DNA from 3 places in the Streptomyces sp. NPDC127197 genome. Region 3 is predicted to be linked to each of the others. Evidence: riboswitches for the same ligand, from Rfam matches in the RefSeq annotation. Region 3 holds a riboswitch; each other region holds the start of a gene.

Region 1 (6,222 bases), on a different contig from region 3:
TCCCGGACCTCCTTGCGCTCGTAGAAGCGCACGCCGCCGACGACCTTGTAGGGCAGGCCGACGCGGATGAAGATCTCTTCGAACACACGGGACTGGGCGTTCGTCCGGTAGAAGACGGCGACGTCCCCGGCCTTCGCCTCGCCCGCGTCCGTGAGGCGGTCTATCTCGTCGGCGACGAACTGGGCCTCGTCGTGCTCCGTGTCGGCGACATAGCCGGTGATGCGCGCGCCCGCACCCGCGTTGGTCCAGAGGTTCTTCGGGCGGCGGGACTCGTTGCGCTCGATGACGGCGTTGGCGGCGGAGAGGATCGTCTGGGTGGAGCGGTAGTTCTGCTCCAGCAGGATGGTCGTCGCGTCCGGGTAGTCCTCCTCGAACTGAAGGATGTTGCGGATGGTCGCCCCGCGGAAGGCGTAGATCGACTGGTCGGCGTCACCCACCACGCACAGCTCGGCGGGCGGCAGGTTGCCCTCGCCGGGTGGTACGTCCTCGTCGTGCTCGCCGGTGCCGACGAGTTCGCGTACGAGGGCGTACTGGGCGTGGTTGGTGTCCTGGTACTCGTCGACGAGTACATGGCGGAAGCGGCGGCGGTAGTGCTCGGCGACGTCCGGGAAGGCGCGGAGCAGATTGACCGTCGTCATGATCAGGTCGTCGAAGTCGAGGGCGTTCGCCTCGCGCAGCCGCGACTGGTACAGAGCGTAGGCCTGGGCGAGGGTCTTCTCGAAGCCGTCGGTGGCCTGGGCGGCGAAGTCCTCCTCGTCGATCAGCTCGTTCTTGAGGTTGCTGATCTTGGCGCTGAAGGACTTGGGCGGGTAGCGCTTGGGGTCGAGGTCCAGGTCGCGGCAGACCAGGGCCATGAGGCGTTTGCTGTCGGCGGCGTCGTAGATCGAGAACGACGACGTGAAGCCGAGCTTCTTGCTCTCCCGGCGCAGGATGCGCACGCACGCGCTGTGGAAGGTCATGACCCACATCGCGTTCGCGCGCGGGCCGACGAGCTGCTCGACGCGCTCCTTCATCTCGCCGGCGGCCTTGTTGGTGAAGGTGATCGCGAGGATCTGGCCCGGGTGCACGCCCCGCTCGGCGAGGAGGTGGGCGATGCGGTGGGTGAGCACGCGGGTCTTGCCGGAGCCGGCGCCGGCCACGATGAGCAGGGGGGAGCCGGAGTGGACGACGGCGGCGCGCTGGTTGTCATTCAGCCCCTCCAGGAGCGCTGCCGCGTCCATGGCCGGACGCGGGGCGCCGTCGCGGTAGTACATGTCCCGGTCCGGGGGCACGTCGAACTTCCCGCCGAACAGATCGTCCGGGATCGGCTCCGGAACGTGATCGTCCTCGGGCGGCGGCGGGTGCTCCTCGTGGGCCCGCGGGGCCTGGAGGTCCGCCAGGAAGCTGTCGTCAAAGAGGCTGCTCATCGCTCTCCGAGTCTAGGGCGCCCCACTGACAACCCGCGGCCGCCCCGAGAACATCCCCGGCCGGAATACCGTCGATCTTGGTAGTGCGGCCGGAATCACATCGGATGCAGCGGCCGGCGATCTTTCGTCCCTACCCACCTCGACGTCGGCTCACTCTCCGAGCCCACCCCAATACCACCCGCGACCACTGACTGAAAGTCACGAAAATGTATCGGGCATATCACCCACCAACCTTCACACGCACCACACGAGTTGGCTACCGTGCCGGGCAGGCCGTACGACCCCCACCGGCGAACGTCGCCGGGCCGCACGGCCTCCGCCGAGTCCGGTGCGCCCCCGTGGCTGCCGGAGCCGGGGACCCAACCGACTCTGGGGTGAATCGGTCCGACTCCCTTCCCGGGAGGGGACCGTAGGGCAACCCTTCCGAACCACCCGCCCGAACCCGACAGCTAACCCGGTAGGCGGCCCATGGAAGGAGTCGCCTCCCTTGGCGTCGCACCGTAAGTCGCGTCCCACGGGCGCGCGCGTCGCAGGCATACGGACCCCCGCGCTTGCCACGGCTGCCCTCACGTCTGTGGCCCTGCTCTCCCAGACGGCCAATGCCACCCCCTCGGCCGACGACAAGCCGAGCCTCGAAGAAGTCGAGAAGAAGGTCGACGATCTCTACCGCCAGGCGGAGTCGGCGACCGAGAAGTACAACGCAGCCAAAGAGAAGACCGCGAAACAGCGCAAGCAGGTCGACACCCTCCTCGACGACGTCGCCCAGCGCACCCAGAAGCTCAACGAGGCGCGCGAGGAGCTGGGCTCGTACGCAGCGGCTCAGTACCGGACCGGCGCCTCCGCCCCCGACACCGCGACCTTCCTGCTCGCGGACTCGCCGCAGGACTACTTCGACCAGACCCAGCTGATGGGCAGGCTGACCAGCCGTCAGAAGGGCGCGGTCGACGACTACTTCACCCAGCAGTCCGCGACGATGGAGAAGCGCCAGGAGGCCACCGAGAGCCTCGAGACGCTCACGGAGTCGCAGAGCGATCTGAAGACGGCCAAGGCCACCGTCCAGAAGAAGCTCGCCGACGCGCGCGAACTGCTGTCGCAGCTGACCGCCGAGGAGAAGGCGCGGCTGGCGGCGATCGAGAAGAAGAAGCAGGAGGAGGCCGAGCGCAAGGCCGCGGAGCTCGCCCGGCAGCAGGCGGAGGAGGAGCGGCAGCGCCAGGAGGCCGCCGCGCAGCAGGAGGAGACCGGAAGCGGCTCCTCCACGGATACGGGCACAGGGACCGAGACGGGCTCCGACACCTCGGCCCCCGACTCCTCGTACGCCACCAAGGCCGAGAAGGCGCTCGCCTTCTCCCGCGCGCAGATCGGCAAGCCGTACGTCTGGGGCGCGACCGGCCCGGACTCCTACGACTGCTCCGGCCTCACCCAGGGCGCGTGGAAGGCCGCCGGCGTCTCCCTCCCGCGCACCACCTACGACCAGGTGAACGCGGGCACCACGGTCTCCCTCGCGGCCGCCCAGCCCGGCGACCTGGTCTTCTTCTACGACGACGTCACCCACGTCGGCATCTACATCGGCAACGGCATGATGATCCACGCCCCGAAGCCCGGCACGTACGTGCGCGAGGAGTCGATCTACTACGACGGGGAGTCGTCCATCCACAGCGTGGTACGACCGGCCTGACAGGCGGAGGCAAGGGGCGGGCCGGATGGCACGCCCGGGGAGGCTTCCGTGGGCACGCGCGTGGGGGCGTTTTCCGCAGGCACGCGCGCGTGGGGTGCTGTTGGGCAGGCGCGTACGAGAGGCGCCTGCAGGCTCGCGCGCCCCCGAAACGGCGCACGCTCGGTGTGAGCCCGTTGCCGCGCGCCCGCGTGGTTTTCGAGTGTCGGCGCGCGTGGCCCGCTCGCGCGACGCGCGGGGCTCCTTAGCATCGGCGCATGCCCGGCTCCTCCCCCCTCCGCGCCTGGTGGGCGCAGCATCCGCCGGCGGCCGGGGCCGCCGTCATGGCGACCGGCATCGTCTCGGTCGGCCTGCACCTGACGGGCTACGAGGTCCTGTCCCGAATCCTCCTCGTGATGGCCTGCGCGGCATGGCTGGCCCTGGCGGCGGACTTCCTCACGCGGCTGCTGCGGCAGCGGGAGCGCTGGGTGAGGGAGGCGGGAACGCCGGCGGCGCTCACCGCCGTCGCCGCGACCACCGTGCTGGGGACCCGCCTGTCCGCGCTGGACTGGCAGCTCCTGGCCGCGGCGCTGCTGGCGCTGGCCACGCTGCTGTGGCCGGTGCTGCTGGTGCCCGTCGTGCGGCACTGGCAGCGGCGGCGTATGCCGGGGGCGGTGTTCCTCGGGACCGTGGCCACGCAGGGGCTCGCCGTGCTCGGCGCGACCCTCGCGAAGGCCGAGTCGGCGGCGTGGCTCGCACACGCGGCGCTCGTACTGTTCTGGCTGGGCCTGGTGCTGTACGGCCTCGCACTGGCCCGCTTCGATCTGCGGCAGGTGATCGAGGGGCCGGGGGACCAGTGGGTCGCGGGCGGCGCGGCGGCGATCTCGGCGCTCGCCGGGGCGAAACTCATCGCCGCCGACGGACCGGGCCTGTACCTCTGGAACGACGACAACAGCGGCGTCCTGCGGACCGTGACCGTCGCCTTGCTCGTCCTCGACCTGGGCTGGTACGCCGTACTGCTCGTCGCCGAGGTGGTCCGGCCGCGTCTGCGCTACGACGTGTGCCGCTGGTCCACGGTTTTCCCGATGGGTATGACGGCGGCGGCGACGCTGGCCGTCGCCGCCGCCGTCGACGTCTCATGGCTCGAGTGGCCCGGGGAGGTGCTGCTGTGGATCGCGGTGGCGGCGTGGCTCGCGGTCGCGGTCGGGGCGGTCGCGGCCGCCCGGGAGGCCGTACGCCCCGCGGCGCCCGGGCACCCCAGACCGTGAGCCGCGGGCCTCGGCCGGGGCTCAGGTCCAGAGCACCGCGATGAAGACGTTCGCTGTGGTCAGCAGGCCCACCAGGCCGAACAGGCCCTTGTCCACCTTCTCCTCGTCCCGCTTCACATAGACGAGACCGAGGATCACGATCAGCAGGGCCAGCTTCACACCGATCTTGATGTTGTTGACGGACTGGTCGTCGGCCTGGTTGAGACCGACCAGGATCACACCGGTGACCAGCATGGTCAGCGCACCGTGCAGCATCCCCGGGCCGAATCGGGCGGTGCCCTCGCCCATCGCCTTCATCTGGGTGAAGAAACCGCCGAGCAGGGCGGCGATGCCGATGATGTGCAGGCCGACGAAGAGGTTGATGAGTACGTCCATGGAGCCGGAGCCTAATCAGGGCCCGGACCCCGCCCGGCACCGGCCCGCCGACCCGGCGCCCGGCGGTCTGGGGCGCGGGACGCGGATGCATATATGCGCGCCATAGCACCTCTGCATGCACGTATACCCCGTAAACCGCACATCGGTCATCGCGCTGCGTGAAGGCGACGGCCACGGACCGGGATCACGGTCGCATACGGTCACCCCGCGGTCCCCTCCTGTCAGTTCCGCACAACGCGTTACCGGTCCGACACACCCAGGTCTAGCGTCCTGCACCAGGTGACCGGCTCCCCACCGCCGTCCGGGCCAGGGGCGGCAGCCGGACACCTCCGCCGAGAAGGTCCGGCGGTGGCCCCGCTCCCCCTGCACGGGCTGCCGCCGGACGCGGAGACCGCATCGGAGCGGCCCACGGTCCGCCGGTGGCCGTACGGACCAGCGGTCGTCCGGGGCGTCCAGGTCGTCCGAGTCGTACGAAAGGACGTGCAGTCCAGTGGCAGCGCACCGCAAGCCCCGACAACGCTCGGCGGGCGGCACCAGGGCCCGTACGGCGGCGACGATCGCTATCGCGGGAGCGGCGAGCGCGACCGGCGTCGACGGCATCGGGCACGCCGAGCCGCAGCTGACGCCGGGGCAGGTCAAGGCCAAGGTGGACAAGCTGTATCAGGAGGCCGAGGTCGCCACCGAGAAGTACAACGGGGCGAAGGAGAAGGCCAAGACGGCGGAGGAACGGCTTCAGTCGCTGCAGGACGAGGCCGCCCGCAAGGAGGAGCAGCTCAACTCGTCGCGGGATGCGCTCGGTTCGTTCGCCGCGGCGCAGTACCGGAGCGGTGGTCTCGACCCTGCGCTGCAACTCGCGCTCTCCGAGGACCCCGACCGGTACCTCGACGGCGCCACGTTCGCCGAACGCGCGGGCGACCGGCAGTCCGCGGCCGTGACACGGGTACGCAGACAGCTGCGCGAGATCGAGCAGTTGCGCGGCGCCGCACGCGTCGAGCTGACCTCGCTGCAGTCGCGGCAGGCCGAGCTGAAACGCCACAAGAAGACCATCACCGGGAAGCTGGACGCGGCTAGGCGGCTGCTGTCCCGGCTGACGGCCGAGGAGCGGACGCGACTCGCGGAGGGCGATGGCACGGACCGCGCCTCGCGGGCCGCCACGGCCGGGCGCGACAGCCTCTCCGCCACGGCCGCGGCGCCCAACTCGCGTGCCGCGGCGGCCGTCTCGTACGCCTACCAGAAGCTCGGCAGCCCCTACGTCTGGGGCGCGACCGGCCCGGACGCCTTCGACTGCTCGGGCCTGATCCAGGCCGCGTACCGCTCCGCCGGCATCTCCCTGCCCCGCACCACCTACGCCCAGATCGACACCGGCCACCGTGTCTCCCGCTCCGAACTCCTCCCCGGCGACCTGGTGTTCTTCTACTCCGGCATCAGTCACGTCGGCATCTACGTCGGCAACGGCCAGATGATCCACGCCCCGAACCCCTCGGCGCCGGTACGGCTGGCCCCGATCGACGAGATGCCCTTC
Region 2 (6,222 bases), on a different contig from region 3:
CCGGCTACGACGACTCCGGCCTGCTGCGGCTGGCGGCGGGAGAGTCCTTCACCACCCCTGTCTTCGCCGGCCTCTGGAGCGACGGCGGCTTCGGCGGTGCCAGCCGCGCCTGGCACGCCTACCAGCGCGCCTACGTCATTCCGGACGCCGAGCGGGACCGGCCGGTGCTGTTCAACTCCTGGGAGGCCACCGAGTTCGACATCAGCGAGGAGCAGCAGCGGGCGCTCGCCCGGCGGGCCGCGGCGATCGGCGTCGAGCTGTTCGTCGTCGACGACGGCTGGTTCGGGACGCGCACCAGCGACCGCGCCGGGCTCGGCGACTGGACACCCAACCCCGACCGCTTCCCGGCCGGGCTCAAGCCGCTCGCCGACGACGTGCACGCGCTCGGGATGCAGTTCGGGATCTGGGTCGAGCCCGAGATGGTCAACCCGGACAGCGAGCTGTACCGCGCCCACCCGGACTGGGTGCAGTTCCAACCGGGGCGAAAGCGGACAGAACTTCGCAATCAGCTCGTACTGAACCTTGCGCGGGAGGATGTGCAGGACTACCTCTGGGAGCAGCTGCACGGGCTCCTGTCCAGCGCCCCGATCGACTACGTGAAGTGGGACTTCAACCGTTGCTTCACCGATGCCGGCTGGCCCGGTGAGCCATATCCGCAGCGGCTGTGGGTCGACCATGTGCGCGCCGTGTACGCCCTGTTGGACCGGCTGCGGGCGGCTCATCCCGGTGTCGCCTTCGAGTCCTGCTCGGGTGGCGGCGGTCGCATCGACCTCGGTGTGATGAGCCGTACCGACCAGGTGTGGACCTCCGACAACACCGATCCGCTCGACCGGCTCGCCATCCAGGACGGCTTCAGTCAGATCCACCCCGCGCGCGTGATGGCCGCCTGGGTCACCGACAGCCCCAACACCCAGCTCAACGGCCGGATCAGCTCGCTGCGCTTCCGCTTCGTCAGCGCCATGGCCGGGGTGCTCGGCGTCGGGGGCGACCTCACTCGGTGGACCGACGAGGAGCTCGCGGAGGCCCGGGACTGGGTGGCGCTCTACAAGGAGATCCGGCCACTCGTGCAGCGCGGGGACCTCCACCGGCTGCGGCCGCCACGGGGCGGGCTGAGCGCCGTCCAGTACGTACGCGGCGACGAGGCCGTCGTACTCGCCTGGCTTCAGGCGCAGAGCTACGGGGAACCCGTCCCGGCGCTGCGGCTGCGCGGTCTCGACCCCACCGCGTCGTATGAATGCCGCGAAACGGGCGAAGTGCACCGAGGTGCCGTACTGCTGCACCGCGGACTGCGCACCGGACTGCGAGGTGACCTCGATGCGACGGTTCTCCGACTGCGCCGCATCTGACTCTTCTGTCCGAATTAGCCTCTTCATTCCAACTCGCTCGGGAATAAAGGAACCTGGAGCGATGTCACGTGAGCAGCGTCATATCCGTGACCGTGAGTCGCTCGTCATGTCCACGTAATTCAAGCGCTTTTCAAGGGCATTTGCGGAACGTGACGGTTCCGGAATTCACGGAGGGTGACCGTGAATTCGGTGAACTGATCAAGAAGTAGGCGTTCGTGCGGAACCTCTTGCTTGTCCCGTTGCGTCTTGTTCGCTTACGTTCCACACCGATCCGGGCGGACGCCTAATCCTGCCGCCGCCCGGTGCCCGCGCAAACTCACCCGTGTACGGCAGGAGCGGGGGACCCACAGGTACAAATGCCTGTTCCGGTCTCCGGAACGGCTAGGGGTACAGCCGCGTTTCGGCGCGGCCGGGCATCTCCAGCCCGCACCCGACAGCTCACCTCGCAGGCGCCGGAGAGGAATTCGCCATGCCCGCGAAGGGTAAGCACCGCCGTCCGAAGACCCAGCGTTTCACCCGTTCCATCGCCATTGCCGGAACCGGTGGCGCCGCACTCGCCCTCCCTCTGATGGGGGCCGCCGGCGCCCATGCTGCCACTGCGCAGTCCGCTCCGGAAAACGCCGTTCAGTCGGTCGCCGCAGAGAAGGCCGCCGCCCAGAAGAAGGCCGCCGAAAAGAAGTCCGCCGCGAAGAACGCCGGTGTGAAGACCTATTCGGTGAAGATCGGCGACTACCTTGCGAAGATCGCCGAGGATCAGAACGTCAGCGGTGGCTGGCAGAAGCTCTACCAGGACAACCGTGAGGCAGTCGGCGACAACCCGTCGCTGATCCACCCCGGCCTGAAGCTCACGATCGGCAAGAAGGCCGCGGCGAGCACGGACAAGCCGTCGTCCACTTCGCCCTCTTCCTCCTCTTCGTCGGAGTCGTCCGAGGCGTCCGAGTCGTCCGAGGCGTCGAAGTCGACGAACTCGACGGAGTCCTCGGCGAAGTCGTCCGACCAGTCGTCCGCCGAGTCCTCCTCGTCGAACGCGTCGACGGCCACCCAGAGCGCCGCCGGCACCTCCACCGGCTTCTCCGCCCCCGTGGACAGCGCCGCCGTCAGCACCGCCTACAAGGTGGCGGGCAGCATGTGGTCCAGCGGCTACCACACCGGCGTCGACTTCGTCACCCCGACGGGCACCCCGCTCAAGGCCGTGGGCGCCGGCACGGTCGTCTCCGCGGGCTGGGCCGGTGCGTACGGCAACCAGGTCGTCATCAAGCTGGCCGACGGCTACTACGCCCAGTACGCCCACCTGTCCTCGCTGTCCGTCTCCAGCGGCCAGACCGTGACCGCGGGCCAGCAGATCGGCTTCTCGGGTTCGACCGGCAACTCGACCGGCCCGCACCTGCACTTCGAGATCCGCACCACGCCGGACTACGGCTCGGACGTGGACCCGGTCGCGTACCTCCGCTCGCACGGCGTCTCCGTCGGCTGACGCACGCGCCTCGCACACCGCCGAAGGCCGGACCCCGATCCCCGGGTCCGGCCTTCGGCGGTGTGCGGACGCAGGGGTTATTCCGCAGTTGACCAACCTTTTGGCAGTGGCTTATCTCACCGCCCGTCAACCCCTTCCTACGGTCGCGTAGGTCACATTCGACGCGGAATCATGTCCCGACGTGGCAGACGATTCGAAGAATGACAGCAGATCAGTGATCGGGTCGTACGTGGCGGTGGGGGACAGCTTCACCGAGGGCGTAGGCGACCCCGGCCCCGACGGGGCGTTCGTCGGCTGGGCCGACCGCTTCGCCGTACTGCTCGCGGACCGCCGAGCCGAGGGCGACTTCCAGTACACGAACCTCGCCGTGCGCGGAAAACTGCTCGACCAGATCGTGGCGGACCAGCTTCCGCGGGCCGTCGAACTCGCGCCGGACCTGGTCTCGTTCTGCGCCGGCGGCAACGACATCCTCCGGCCCGGCACCGACCCGGACGACGTCGCCGAGCGCTTCGAGCGGGCGATCGCCGCGCTGACGGCCGTCGCGGGCACGGTGATGGTGACGACCGGCTTCGACACCCGGGGCGTACCCCTGCTGAAGCACCTGCGCGGCAAGATCGCCACCTACAACGGGCATGTGCGGGCCATCGCCGACCGGTACGGCTGTCCGGTGCTCGACCTGTGGTCCCTCAGGTCCGTTCAGGACCGCAGGGCCTGGGACGACGACCGGCTGCACCTCTCGCCCGAGGGGCACACGCGCGTGGCGCTGCGGGCCGGTCAGGTCCTCGGCCTCGCCGTCCCCGCCGATCCGGAGCAGCCCTGGCCGCCACTTCCGCCGCGCGGCACGCTCGACGTCCGGCGGGACGACGTCCACTGGGCGCGCGAGTACCTGGTGCCGTGGATCGGCCGCCGATTGCGCGGCGAGTCGTCGGGCGACCACGTGACGGCGAAGGGGACGCTGTCGCCGGACGACATCAGGATGCGGATCGCGTCGGTGGCTTGAGGCACATCCGTGGCGGACGCCAGGGAGCGGGTCGTTCCGATCGCCTACGTCGGACCGGCCCGCGTCCGGCGCGGGCGGGCGTACGCCATGAACCGCAACCTGGTCCTCGCGGACGGCTCACGACCGCCCGGCCGACGGCACCTCAGTCAGTCCCAGCTCGCGGGCGAGCGCCTCGTCGACCCACTCCTGGGCCCGGGCGCGGGAGACCGCGCCCGCATACGACGTCAGCTGCACGGCGAGGCCGTCGAGCAGGGCCGTCAGCCGCAGCGCCGCGCCCATGGGGTCCGGGCAGCGGAACTCGCCGGCGGCCACGCCCTCGGCGATGACCTCGGCGATCGCCGCCTTCCAGCGCCTGTCGAGGTCCCGGGTGACCTCCTGCAGGGCCGGCTCACGCAGGGCGGCAGCCCAGCCCTCTATCCACAGCCGCCAGCCCTTGGCCTGGCCCGTCGGGGCGTACCAGCGCACGGCCGACCGCAGCCGGCGCAGCGCCGTCGTGCGCCGGCCGAGCAGCTTGCTCAGCTGGGCCAGGTCGTCCTCGGCGGCGTATGCGAACGCGGCGGCGACGAGCTTCTCCTTCGTCGAGAAGTGATAGAGCACCAGCGCGTTGCTCACGCCGAGCGTGGAGGCCACGTCGGCGATCCGGACCGCCGCGACACCCCGCGCCTCGATCTGCTCCACGGCGGCGCGCAACAACTCCTCGCGCCGTTCCGCCACGCTCAACCGCACTCTCGCCACGCGTTCACCCTAGGCCCTGTCGCACATCGGTGCGCACGCGCGCGCGTGCGGCCGTCACCGGTACCAGCCGTAGCGTTCCGCGAGTACCGGGAGCCGGGCCGCCGCGACGGCGTGCGCGGCGGTCCGTGGTGTCGTGCCGTCGGTCTGCGCGCGGGACAGGACGAGGTCGACGAGAGCGCGCATCGAGTGGCGCGTGTACGTGAACGCCTCGTCCGCGTCGGCGCTGATGTCGCCGAAGAGGGTCCACCACCACCAGGCGTTCGTCCCGGAGTTGACCACCACGTCCGGCAGGACCGTGACTCCGCGCGCGGTCAGCAGCTCCTCCGCCTCCGGCAGTACGGGCATGTTGGCCGCCTCGACGATCCAGCGGGCGGTGATCCGGTCCTGGTTCGTGGTGTCGATCGCGTAGGAGACTGCCGCCGGCACCAGCACCTCCGCGTCGGCGGACAGCCAGGCGTCACCGGCCGGTTCACGGTCCCCGGGCCGCAGTACGCCGCGGTCCACCACGCCGTACGCGTCCCGCGCGGCGAGCAGCGCGTCGACGTCGAGCCCGTCGGGGTTGGCGATGGTGCCCTTGATGTCGGCGACCGCCACGATCGTCAGACCCGCGCGCGCGAGGAACCGTGCGGTGGCTCCACCCATGGTGCCCAGCCCCTGTACGGCGACCCGCGTCCCGGCATACGGCACTCCGGCCCGGTCGAGGGCCGTGAGCAGCGACTCGGCAACCCCGCAGCCGCCGACCAGCTCGTCGAGCCCGATGCCGTCCACCTCGACCGCGAACGCGTCGGCGAGCCTCTGCCTGGCGGTGGCCTCGTCGTCGAGCAGCGGATACACGGCCTGGATCGACGAGACGAGCCCCGCCTCGGTGGCGGCCCGGTCCACGAGGTCCTGGGTGAGGCCGAGGTCCTCGCCCGTGGTCCAGCAGCTCTCGACGTACGGCCGCACGGCCCGCAGGTACCGCACCAGGATTCCGTACGCCTCAGGGTCCCGCGGGTCGCAGTCGATACCGCCCTTGGCGCCGCCGAGCGGGACGTAGCGGCCCTCGGGGTTGTAGTGCAGCGCCTCCTTCACGGTCATGCCGCGCGCGAGCCCGGTGACCTCGTCCACCGTGCAGCCCGCGCGCATCCGCAGCCCGCCGCTGGCGACGCCGCGCACCAGCCGGTCGACGACCAGGAAGCCCTGGCGGCCGGTGACGTGGTCGGTCCAGGTGAGCGACAGCAGGGGGGCGGTCATATGGAGACTCCTCGGGGCGGATCGGCCAGTGATTACTGACTCCTGGTTCAGTATGGGGCCTGGTCGGCGCGGGAGTGTCGGAGGGGCGGACCATAATGGGAGGCCTTACCGACTCCACCTGGAGGTACCGTGGCCGGTTCCCGTTCCCTGAGCTCCGGGCTCCGCGCACTGCAGCCCGAGGCCTTCGGCGCGGATCCGAGCGGTGAGCGCATGGCGCGCATCCGCAGATCTCCCTACTTCAAGGACGGGGTCTTCCAGAATCCCGGCGGCCCCTCCCGGACCCGGCCGTCGGGGTCGCCACTGGACTTCGCGAAGAAGTACTTCGACAAGGAAGACCGCACACGCCGCTCCCCGAAGGGTGCGGTGCCGGTGCACGCCACCACGCTCGCCGACCTCGCCAAGCCGCCGGCCACCGGTCTGCGGCTGACCTGGAT
Region 3 (6,222 bases):
GCCGGCGGGCAGGTCGGGGGCGCGTTCGCGCAGGTGGGTGCGGGCCTGGGTGCGGCGCCGCCGGGCCTCGACCAGCTCCCGGGCGAGCATCGCGGTGGTCCAGGCGGCACCGCAGGCCAGCAGCAGGGTGAGCGCAGCGGCCCAGGGAGGCGCGGCGGAGAGGTCGTACGCCGCGGTGACATGGGGCGGTGCGGGGGCGAAGACCTGGTCGCGGACGGTCTGGAAGACGGCGGCCGTGCCCAGCAGAAGGGCGGCCAGACAGCACAGCAGGACGGTGGCGACCAGGCACTGCCATACCCACAGCCCGACCACGGGCTCCCGTTCGGGCCACGCGGCCCGGGTCAGCGCACGGGGGGCCGGTACGGCGGCCGTCAGGGCGACGACGCTCAGCAGGAGCAGGCAGACGGTCATGCCACGGGCTCCGGATCCTGGTCGGGAGTGAGGGCGGCTCGGGTCGTGCGGTGGGGGCAGCGGCCGCGCCTGCCGACCGCGTCCCGCGTCCCGCCTCGCGCACACCACCCACCGCCAGTATGACGGCGCCGGGCATCCCGCGTCAGCGCCCGACCGGCGCTTGCCCGAAAAGCTCGCCTCGCACCACCCGGCAGCTCAGCCCGCGACGACCCTCCCGCTCACCTCCCCCAACCCCACCCGGACCCTGCCCGCGCCCGGTGCCCAGGCCGACAGTGTCACGACATCCCCGTCCTCCAGGAACGTCCGCTTGCCGTCGGGGAGTTCGAGCGGGTTCCGGCCGTTCCAGGTCAGTTCGAGGAGGGAGCCGCGTTCGCGTTCGGTCGGGCCGCTCACCGTGCCCGAGCCGTACAGGTCGCCGGTGCGCAGGGATGCGCCGTTGACGGTCATGTGGGCGAGTTGCTGGGCGGCCGTCCAGTACATGGTGGAGAAAGGGGGTTCCGAGATGACGTGACCGTTGAGAGCGACGGAGATGCGCAGGTCGTAGCCGCCGGGTTCGTCGTCCGTGTCGTCCAGGTACGGAAGGAGGGGATGGGTGCGCTGCGGTGGGGCCACCCGTGCCTCGTCCAGCGCGTCCAGCGGGGTGATCCAGGCCGACACCGACGTGGCGAAGGACTTGCCGAGGAAGGGGCCGAGGGGGACGTACTCCCAGGCCTGGATGTCGCGCGCGGACCAGTCGTTGAGGAGGCACAGACCGAAGACGTGGTCGCGGAAGCCGGCCAGCGGAACGGGTCGGCCCAGCGGGGACGGGGTGCCGACGACGAAGCCGACTTCCGCCTCGATGTCCAGGCGGGCGGACGGCCCGAAGACGGGCGTGGGGTCGGTCGGGGCCTTGCGCTGGCCGGAGGGGCGGATGACATCCGTGCCGGAGACGACGACCGTGCCGGAGCGGCCGTGGTAACCGATCGGCAGATGCTTCCAGTTGGGGGTGAGTGAGTCGGCCGCGTCGGGGCGGAAGATCTGGCCGACGTTCCGGGCGTGGTTCTCGGAGGCGTAGAAGTCGACGTAGTCCGCGACCTCGAAGGGCAGGTGCAGGGTCACCGAGGAGAGGGGGTGCATCAGGGGCGCGAGGGTTTCGCGGTGGGACGGCACCGTCACCCAGGCGGTCAGCGCGCGCCGGACGTCCGACCAGGCGGTGCGGCCGGCGGCGAGCAGTGTGTTCAGGGTGGGCCGGGCCAGCAGGGTGGCATACGGGGAGCCGAGTGCCAGTGCTGCCGCGCCGGCGTCCAGGACGTGGTCGCCGAGACGGACGCCGACGGTGCGTTCGGTGGACCCGGCGGGTGAGAAGACGCCGTACGGAAGGTTGTGCGGACCGAAGGGGTCGCCCTCGGGGACATCGAAGGGGGGCATCGGGGTGCTGCCTCACTTTCGTACGTACGGTCCATGCGGTCGCGGCACACGTTACGGCTGCGGCGGCCGTCTTGGGCAGTGACTTAAGCACGCAAAGGGTCCGCAATGTTCGGAATGGGGGAGTCGTGCATACCCGTGACCTCGTCACGCTGTCCGTGACCCGCCATCCGCAACGCGCCTTCGTCCGCCCGACGGCCGGCGCGAGGGGCCGGACCGCTGAAATGTGGGGGCGTGGAAGGGAGTTGGGGATGAACGGCGTGGGCGCGGTGTCCGTATTCTCTGATCATGGCCGCACCCATCGCATATGCCGAGCGCACCTCGTACGCCCTCATCGCCACCGACCTGGACGGAACGCTGCTGCGCGGCGACGACACGGTCTCCGACCGGTCGCTCACCGCGCTCGCGCGGGTCTCGGCGGCCGGTGCCCGGCATCTGGTGGTGACGGGACGGCCGGCGCCCAGGGTGCGGCCGCTGCTGAAGTTCCTGGGTGGCGGGGGACTCGCGGTGTGCGGGCAGGGCGCGCAGCTGTACGACGCCGGCGTGGACCGTCTGCTGTGGTCGGTCACCCTGGACCGGGAACTGGCCGAGACCGCGCTCGGCAAGATCGAGGCGGAGGTCGGCACGGTGTATGCGGCCGTCGACCAGGACGGCGTCGACGGCCTGACGCTCATCGAGCCGGGGTATCGGATGCCGCACCCGACGTTGCCGGCGGTACGGGTCGGCCGGCGTGCCGACCTGTGGTGCGAGCCCATCAGCAAGGTGCTGCTGCGCCATCCCGCCCTGTCCGACGACGAGTTGGCGTCGGTGGCCCGCTCGGTGGTGGGTTCGCTCGCGACGGTCACCATGTCGGGGCCCGGGACGGTCGAGCTTCAGCCGTCCGGCATCACCAAGGCGACGGGGTTGGCGCTGGCGGCCCGGCATCTGGGGCTGCGCCCCGAGGACACCATCGCCTTCGGAGACATGCCCAACGACATCCCGATGTTCGACTGGGCCGCCCACGGCGTCGCCATGGCCAACGCGCACCCCGAACTGAAGGCGGTGGCCGACGAGATCACCCTCTCGAACGAGGACGACGGCATCGCCGTCGTCCTCGAACAGCTCCTCACCGAGGACCGGCGCCCGCAGCGGCTCGGCGGGCGCAGGCCCTCGGTGGGTACGAAGGTTCAGTAGGCGCGAAGGGCTCAGTAGGCGCCGAAGACGTTGTCGATCGAGCCGTAGCGGTCGGCCGCGTAGTTGCAGGCGGCGGTGATGTTGGCGACCGGGTCGAACGGGTCGTAGGCCGTGCCGGGCACGTGGTAAGCGGCGAAGGTCGGGTCGATGACCTGGAGCAGGCCCTTGGACGGGGTGCCCTTGGCCGCGTTGGAGTCCCAGTTGTTGATGGCGGCCGGGTTGCCGGACGACTCGCGCATGACGTTGCGGTAGATGCCGTTGTAGGAGCCCGGGATTCCGTGCTGCGCCATGATGGCGAGCGACTCGCGGATCCAGCCGTCGAGGTTGTCGGAGTACGCCGTGGTGGCGGTCTTCGCGGTCACCGCGGCGGGGGTGGCGGCCGATGCGGTGCTCGCACCGATGAGCGGCAGGGCGAGCACGGCCGCGCCGGTGCCGGCGACCGCGAGCTTGCGGGCTATGCGGGCGGTACGGGTGCGGCAGAGCTGACCGTTTGCAGGCATGGGCTTGTTCCTCTCCTTCGCCTGCGAGGTGAGCTGTCGGGTTCGGGCTGGGAGGTGCCCGGCCGCGCCCTTGCGAGCGCAACTTCACCCCAAGCCGTTCCGGTGCGTCGTACGACGTCCGGCCCGGCGACTTACCTGGGTCCCCCGCTCCTGCCGTGCGTGAGTGGTCTCGTCATCGGTGGTATCGGGCGGCGGCAGGATTCGGCGTCCGCCCGACTGGCCCGGAACGTATGCGAGAGCACATGTCGGAAACAAGTAGCGGGTTCACGCAACATGCTGTTTGATCTTCATCTGGGGTGTTTTGTCAGCTTGATCCTTTGCGTGTGCCAAGGCTCAACTCGCCAGCCTGGAAAGCCGGATGGTCGCTGACTGTGTGAAACCTGTGGACAGGTGAAGGTGAGTCACATCACGCGCGGGTGCAAGAGTGGCAAATCGGGCAATGAGCTCAAGTGCCTATCAATCGGCTGTGCGTGGGATGCGCTTCTCCCGAATGCGATGGAAGAGAACCTCTCCACCTTCTGTGCAAATCACCCCATTGGGGGTCAGGGTCGCCTCGTAGGGGAAGGGTGCGGGGGTGTACGGGTGTGTGTCGAGGTCACCCGAATGGCCGGAGTGAGACGGTGCGGCGAGGGTGATACGGGACAAAGCTCACCTATTCGACTTAAGTCGATAAATAACTGCTCGTATCAACTGATCGAAAACATACCGCTCGTGATCCGATACAGCCCGGCCTGTAACCCCGGGCGCCCTCGGTGATCGAAACGTGACCGGATACGCTGACTTGAGTGAAGGCAGCGACGTATCGACAAACCGCGTAACCGCCGGTAGACACCAGCAGACAGGAGACCCCTCGTGACCGTCGTCGGGCCGTTCGGGCTGAGCGTGCGGGACCAGGCTCTGGAAGCCGATGTCCAGGCCGGATTGGCGGCTGTCGAGGAAGGGTTGCTCGAAGCAACCAAGAGTGAGGTCCCGTTCATCACGGAGGCCGCGCAGCACCTGGTGCGGGCCGGAGGCAAGCGGTTCCGCCCGCTGCTGGTGATGCTCGCCGCGCAGTTCGGTGACCCCTACGCGCCCGGGGTCGTGCCCTCGGCCGTGGTCGTGGAGCTGACCCACCTCGCGACGCTGTACCACGACGACGTGATGGACGAGGCGGAGGTACGGCGCGGGGTAGCGAGCGCGAACGCCCGCTGGGGCAACTCGGTCGCGGTCCTCACCGGCGACTTCCTCTTCGCCCGTGCCTCGCACATCCTGGCCGACCTCGGGCCGGAGGCGGTGCGGGTGCAGGCGGAGGCGTTCGAACGGCTGGTCACCGGTCAGATCCTGGAGACGGCGGGGCCGTCGGACGGGCGCGACCCGGTCGAGCACTACCTGGACGTACTGGCCGGCAAGACGGGGTCGCTGGTGGCGGTCTCGTGCCGCTTCGGCGCGATGATGTCGGGCGCCGACGAGTCGCTCGTGAACGTCCTGACGCAGTACGGCGAACGGCTGGGCGTCGCCTTCCAGCTCGCCGACGACGTGCTGGACATCGCGTCCGACTCCCACGAGTCCGGGAAGACGCCGGGGACGGATCTGCGGGAGGGCATCGCGACCCTGCCCGTGCTGCGGCTGCGCGAGCGCGCGGCCCGGCTGGGGCTGGCCGAGGACATCGCCCTGTGCGAGCTGCTGGACTCCGACCTGACGGACGACGCCCGGCATGCGCAGGCGCTGGCCGCGCTGCGCGCGCACCCCGCGCTGGAGCAGGCGCGACGGGACACCGTGCGGTACGCGGAGGATGCGCGGTCGGCGCTTGCGCCGCTGCGGGAGTGCGATGCCAAGGCGGCGCTCATCGAACTGTGCGACGCGGTGGTGCACCGCGCGGGATAGGACCCGACCGGCGGATCATGCCGGAATCGCGGGGCCTGTTCGGCGGATCGCCGGAACCCGGTATCGAGGTGGCGCCTCCCCTACGACCCCTACGGGTCGGGGGAGGCGCCGCTCGCTTGTGTCATACCGCAGCAGTACACGGAGTTGAGCCCGCGGTCTGACGCTTCTTCGCATCCGGTTTGGTCAGATGGAGACCACGGAACACACCACTCCTCACCGATTCGGGTGAGAATGGCGGCTCAGGGTGGACGAGTGCGAGGACGCGAAGTGACGGACAGCCGCCGCCGACGACGGAGGTAAGGCACACATGGCACCGTACGAATCCGACGACAGCACGACCGCGGCGCAGGCCGAAGAGCTGCGCGCGGCGCGGCGGCGCAAGGCCGCGCGGTACGTCGTCCCGGCGGCGGTCCTGGGGGTGGCTGCGGGGACCATCGGGCTCGTTCCCGCGATCGCCGACTCCGGCAGCCCCGACCTGCCGGAGATCAGCGCACAGCAACTCATCGAGAAGATCGCCGAGTCGGACGTACAGCAGCTGTCCGGCACGGTGAAGATCAGCACCGATCTGGGACTGCCCGACCTGGGCGGCCTGGAGAGCGGGCTGACGTCCGGCGCAACCCCCTCGGACGGTGAGGGCTCCGCGGCCGACCCGTCGGCCAAGCTGACCGAGCTGGCGTCCGGCACGCACACGCTGCGCGTCGCCGCCGACGGCCCGGACAAGCAGAAGCTGTCGCTGCTGGAGAACGCCGCCGAGTACAGCCTGATCCACAACGGCAAGGACGTGTGGGGCTACGACAGCGCGTCCAACGAGGTCTACCACGGCACTGCCACCGAGGCCGCGGACGGCAAGGCGTCGGAGGAGGTGCCGGCC

Evidence for each region. A riboswitch is a leader RNA that binds a small molecule or an ion and turns the genes downstream of it on or off. The one in region 3 is predicted to bind cyclic di-AMP.
Region 1: it holds a riboswitch for cyclic di-AMP, as region 3 does, so the genes downstream of both, ACFVJQ_RS04690 (NlpC/P60 family protein) here and ACFVJQ_RS00200 (transglycosylase SLT domain-containing protein) in region 3, are expected to answer to the same signal.
Region 2: it holds a riboswitch for cyclic di-AMP, as region 3 does, so the genes downstream of both, ACFVJQ_RS39665 (peptidoglycan DD-metalloendopeptidase family protein) here and ACFVJQ_RS00200 (transglycosylase SLT domain-containing protein) in region 3, are expected to answer to the same signal.

What each region holds. Positions count from the first base shown of each region.
Region 1 is NZ_JBHXVG010000002.1:444,339-450,560, forward strand. It holds gene pcrA (DNA helicase PcrA) at 1-1,406, opposite strand, end outside; cyclic di-AMP (ydaO/yuaA leader) riboswitch at 1,714-1,886, shown strand; gene ACFVJQ_RS04690 (NlpC/P60 family protein) at 1,894-3,081, shown strand; gene ACFVJQ_RS04695 (tellurite resistance/C4-dicarboxylate transporter family protein) at 3,336-4,325, shown strand; gene ACFVJQ_RS04700 (hypothetical protein) at 4,347-4,700, opposite strand; gene ACFVJQ_RS04705 (NlpC/P60 family protein) at 5,191-6,222, shown strand, end outside.
Region 2 is NZ_JBHXVG010000048.1:38,264-44,485, reverse strand. It holds gene ACFVJQ_RS39670 (alpha-galactosidase) at 1-1,346, shown strand, start outside; cyclic di-AMP (ydaO/yuaA leader) riboswitch at 1,654-1,811, shown strand; gene ACFVJQ_RS39665 (peptidoglycan DD-metalloendopeptidase family protein) at 1,816-2,820, shown strand; gene ACFVJQ_RS39660 (SGNH/GDSL hydrolase family protein) at 3,035-3,820, shown strand; gene ACFVJQ_RS39655 (TetR family transcriptional regulator C-terminal domain-containing protein) at 3,938-4,555, opposite strand; gene ACFVJQ_RS39650 (Glu/Leu/Phe/Val dehydrogenase dimerization domain-containing protein) at 4,610-5,788, opposite strand; gene ACFVJQ_RS39645 (MBL fold metallo-hydrolase) at 5,918-6,222, shown strand, end outside.
Region 3 is NZ_JBHXVG010000001.1:37,712-43,933, forward strand. It holds gene ACFVJQ_RS00185 (M56 family metallopeptidase) at 1-411, opposite strand, end outside; gene fahA (fumarylacetoacetase) at 607-1,818, opposite strand; gene ACFVJQ_RS00195 (HAD family hydrolase) at 2,104-2,988, shown strand; gene ACFVJQ_RS00200 (transglycosylase SLT domain-containing protein) at 3,000-3,488, opposite strand; cyclic di-AMP (ydaO/yuaA leader) riboswitch at 3,494-3,673, opposite strand; gene ACFVJQ_RS00205 (polyprenyl synthetase family protein) at 4,341-5,351, shown strand; gene ACFVJQ_RS00210 (outer membrane lipoprotein carrier protein LolA) at 5,659-6,222, shown strand, end outside.